DNA from 2 places in the Psychrobacter sp. NPDC077938 genome. Region 1 is predicted to be linked to the other one. Evidence: riboswitches for the same ligand, from Rfam matches in the RefSeq annotation. Region 1 holds a riboswitch; the other holds the start of a gene.
The links. Region 1 has a riboswitch for thiamine pyrophosphate ahead of ACIGBM_RS11015 (ABC transporter substrate-binding protein). Riboswitches for the same ligand answer to the same signal wherever they lie in the genome.
Positions count from the first base shown of each region.

Region 2: linked by a shared signal. The riboswitch ahead of thiC (phosphomethylpyrimidine synthase ThiC) and the one ahead of ACIGBM_RS11015 (ABC transporter substrate-binding protein) in region 1 are both predicted to bind thiamine pyrophosphate.

Region 1 covers NZ_JBITUW010000006.1:83,756-86,237, forward strand. Annotated here, with positions in the region: gene ACIGBM_RS11010 (YbaN family protein) at 217-639, opposite strand; TPP riboswitch at 1,067-1,183, shown strand; gene ACIGBM_RS11015 (ABC transporter substrate-binding protein) at 1,355-2,251, shown strand; gene ACIGBM_RS11020 (VWA domain-containing protein) at 2,342-2,482, opposite strand, start outside.
Region 2 covers NZ_JBITUW010000001.1:663,016-665,497, reverse strand. Annotated here, with positions in the region: gene thiC (phosphomethylpyrimidine synthase ThiC) at 1-1,079, opposite strand, end outside; TPP riboswitch at 1,328-1,472, opposite strand; gene pstS (phosphate ABC transporter substrate-binding protein PstS) at 1,765-2,482, shown strand, end outside.

The DNA.
Region 1 (2,482 bases):
ATGGTCTAGTGACCGGTAACGCTTGCAAATAGCTACTGAACGATAAATATTAAAACGAAGGATTATAACTAATACTACGAGGTAATGATTTGGTGCAGAACTGCTCTTAAGCTTGGGCGTATTATAAGGGGTACATCCCAGTATCGCAAGTCTTATCTCATGTTTCGTGTAACCAGAGCCGTTTATTGGCTGATTTTGGCGCAAATTGCAACGGATTTAGGCATTTGGTAAACGGAACAAATATATCGCTACCCCACTACAGACAGCGGCTACCGCCCATGCCATCCACATCATATCGGCAGGCAAACGATAAAATAACATAATTGTTGATGCTGCCATCATAACCGTCGCTAAACACTTGGCATAAAGCGGAACGGCATGATTTTCTTCCCAATCACGGACAAATTTGCCAAAATATTTATGATTAATCAGCCAAAAATGAAAACGTCGAGAACTGCGTGCCCAGCAACCTGCTGCTAGCAAGATAAAAGGCGCGGTGGGCATCACTGGCAACAATATACCGATAATACCCAAGATAAAAAACAGCCAACCAAGCGTCACAAAGGTCCAACGCAGCATTGGGCTGTTGGATTGATCGGTCTTAGGTCGGTAATAGAACGCTTTTTTATTATCGGTCATATAAATTGTCGGTCGTGTAAGTTGTCAGTTATGCCAAATGTCGATTGTCAATTGTTTAGAGTAGCGCCTATTATATAAGCAGCGGCATAGAAGGCTAATCATGCAATATCACTCGTCTGTGCACAAGACTATTTATATAAGGTTTTTGCTATTGATAGGTATGTTTGGTTAGTAATTGGGTAAGTACCAATGACAAATGCTGCACTTTTTTATTAATCCGTCGCTAGAAATAACTATCAGTAGCCGTGATAAATAACAGCTATCATAAAGAGCGACTATCGAACATCAGTCATCATCTGCCATCGTCATTCCCGATATGCTTGCATCCCATCTTGTAAGTCGTCTATGATGACGCAGTAGCTATCGATAGTAGCCATTAGCAGTACGGATTCATTAGCAGTACTGATCGAAAATAATATAATACCAATCAATCTTGTCGGGGTGCTTTGATTTAACGCTGTAGACACAGCCCACATCATCGCTGAGACACACCCGTGAACCTGAAGCAGTTAGCACTGACGTAGGAAACAAGCGTGACATACCCTCAGAGGTCTATAAATAAGAGCAGTCTATAGACGATGTACTGGTGATAACCATCTTAAACGCTGAGCATCTGACAGTTAGCATCGAGACCTGACCTTTCTTATTTGGCCTTTCTTGTTTTACCTTAATAGTATCAGTCTGATTGTTTTCCATACCTAAAAAGGAAACAACCATGCAACCGACCACCAAACTTACTCTGACCCTCGAATGGTTTTTAAACCCTGATCATCTGCCTTTTATCGCGGGTGTGACCACGAGCGCATATGAGCAGGCAGGGCTTGATATCACCATTATCGAGCCAGATGACCACTATGATGGCTTTGCCGAATTACAAAACCAAAGTATCGACCTGCATGTGAATGAGCCTATCCATCTGTTTGAACATTACGCGCCTAATCTACGTGCGCTAGGCTGCTTTTTTGAGACCGATGGCGGCATATTGATGCAACGCGCTAGCATGGATAAATTAAAAAACAATCAACCGATTCGCATCTGTACCCCTGCTGCTAAAGAAAAAACCAATCGTATTGGCTTTGAGATATTGACGCGCTATGCCAAAAAAAACGGCTTTAGTATCAGCCGTGATAATGTGACTTTTGTGCAAAAAGACTTTTATCATATAAAAAACCTGCAAGAAGACCCAAGCCTAGATGGTGCATGGCTATGCTTTTGTAACTTTGAAGGCGTTGAAGCGACTCATGAAGAGTTGGACTTTGAATTTATCGATCAACACCTGTCACCTTATCCGAACTTTTCGGCTTTAGAGATTCTGACGACAGATGAGATCTATAGCGCGAAAAAGGACGCGATAGAGACCTTTATCCAAGTGACCAACCAGATGACAGAACTGTGCAAAAACGAGCCAGAGACTGCTCATCGTATGTATTATGACTATAGTAAAACCGAGGCCGATGCGTTGATGGATGCGATCATTGATAATACGCTGGGCAGATTGATCACACCGATCAAGCCTGATGCAAATAAGTGGGAAGAACTGCGTGATATGCTAGCCGAGATCGATATCGTGACCTTGACTGATGAGCAGTATCAATCGCTGTGGGAACTGTAGAGAATTTAGAAATAAACTATTTTGAATAATAAAAAACCGCCATAGTATTTGCTGTGGCGGTTTTTTATGGTTAATAGACTGACAAGGTTATTACTGCACGATACCAAGCTGCTTGGCTTCTTTTAGCCACATTGGAAACTCTTCTAGCATGTTTTCATACAAAGCTTCTTCGCTAATGTCATCCAAGTCATCAAGTTCAAAAAAGTCACAATTATCAATCACGCGCCCTGT
Region 2 (2,482 bases), on a different contig from region 1:
TCTGCTTGTTCAATCAACGTATCACGGAATATCTCCCATGTAAGGTCTTCAGCGACGCCATCGACTTTTTCTAGTGCTTGATAAATCGGTACGGTACCAATCGGCACAGGAGAGTTACGGATTAGCCATTCACGGGTTTCATGAATGTGATTGCCTGTTGACAAGTCCATAATGGTATCCGCACCCCAACGCGTGGCCCACGTCATTTTGGACACTTCTTCATCGATAGATGAACCTAACGCTGAGTTACCGATATTGGCATTAATTTTCACCAAGAAATTGCGCCCGATGATCATCGGCTCAGACTCAGGGTGGTTAATGTTGTTTGGGATAATAGCGCGTCCAGCCGCCACTTCATCACGAACAAATTCAGGGGTGATGATTTGAGGCGTATTGGCACCGAAGCTCTCGCCATCATGTTGACGCATATCGGTCAGTTCATGCTGCTTTTGCGTTTCGCGTATGGCGATATATTCCATCTCAGGAGTGATGATGCCACGGCGTGCATAGTACATTTGCGTGACGTTCTGTCCTGCTTTGGCGCGACGTGGTTTATCAATATGAGCAAATCTAAGGTTGGCAGTGCTGATATCGCGAGCACGTGCTTGTCCGTATGAGCTAGATAAGCCGCTTAATTGCTCGGTATCATTGCGTTCTGCGATCCAGTTCTCACGCAACTTTGGCAATCCACGTGTGAGGTCGATATCGATATTAGGGTCGGTATATACACCTGAGGTGTCATACACATAAAACGGTGGATTATGCTCACCGTCTTTATCTCCAGTACCGCCAACAGGCGTATCAGCCAAGCTGATTTCACGCATCGGTACTTGGATGTCAGGTCTTGAGCCTTCGATATAGACTTTTCTTGAGGCAGGTAAAATACGGTGCAAGTCGCGCGCATCTTCTTCGAAACGGGCATCACTTGCGGCACGGTGAGCAGGGGTTTTTAGCGCATCTGCTTTTTTATCTGCTTTGACGTTAGTCGTGTCAGCAGCATTTGAAGCAAGCGTTGAGTTGTCGGCTGGGTTATGCGTTTGGGCTTTCGGTGCAATTGAGGTGGTGTCTGCAGTAGTCATATGCTGTCCTAGCGTGTTGGTTTTTGAATAAAATCAACACCGCCAGTATCTGCGGGGGTAGGCATCCATCATTTAGACAAATTTATATTATGAACCCACAACTTCGACCAAAAAATATCGTCGCGCATGGTGGTCATCAAATATTGGGCGCAGCTTTATATCCTCTCTTCTTATCTGGCTATGCATCACGCATATTAAGACAGTAGTGACGATAAAAATGTATTTCTACGCGCCCTTTGTCATAAATAACAAAGTGCTTAAGACTTCCCTGCGTCGGTACTAACCGCATCAGGTTCGGCGGGTGATCTCTCAGCGAATGTATCAAGGCGACTACTTTAATAAAACAAGTTTAATAAAGTGAGCCAAAAATACACCGCACCCCGAGTCTGTCAGTGTTGTAAATCAGCCTTCATACTAACAAAATTCTGTACCAACGGCTAATGGTATTTGGATACAAATATTCTGTGTCAAACACACGGTTCAATATTTTCGTGAATAATTTTTTGAGTGTTAATAAATGAAGATGCTTAGTATTGCTAGGTTGTAGACAAATTATTCAAATATTATGTAAAGCGAATGAAGGATTCTAGAAGTTGTCATTAAACTGTCATAAAGATTTGGCAAGATAACACGCATATCACAAGCAATGCTTTTTTATACCGTTGTTAAACTTCAGGAGTCCTACATGCGTTATTCGTTATTAGCAGTGGCCGTCAGTTGTACATTAATGCTTACGGCGTGTAATAAGTCAACAGAGACGGCGGAGCCAACTGCTGATACTAGCAGTAGCGCTGTGACAACAGCTGAAACAACCTCTCAGACAGCATCTTCTGCTACGTCAGATTTTAAATCTGCTGAAAATATCGCTATGAATATTACAGGTGCAGGAGCGTCGTTCCCGCAGCCTATCTATGCGAAATGGTCATATGACTACAATGCTGCTACCGGCGGCCAAGTCAACTATCAGTCGATTGGCTCATCTGGTGGTATCAAACAAATCCAGTCAAAAACAGTAGATTTTGGTGCTTCTGATGCCCCAATGACGCCTGAAGAGTTAGACGAAGCAGGTTTGATTCAGTTCCCAACAGTCATCGGTGGTGTTGTACCAATTGTCAACATCGACGGTGTTGAGCCTGGTGCACTAAAGCTAGACGGCACAACGTTGGCTGATATCTATTTGGGTAAGATTAGCAACTGGAATGACCCTGCGATTAAGGCGATGAACCCAGATTTGACCTTGCCAGATGCCGCAATCACAACAGTATTCCGCTCAGATGGTTCAGGTACGACTTTCAACTTCACTGATTATCTTGCCAAGGTTTCACCAGACTGGAAAGACACTGTTGGCGTTGATAAAACTGTCAAGTGGCCGACCTCTGCGACTGGTGCAGGCGGTAAAGGTA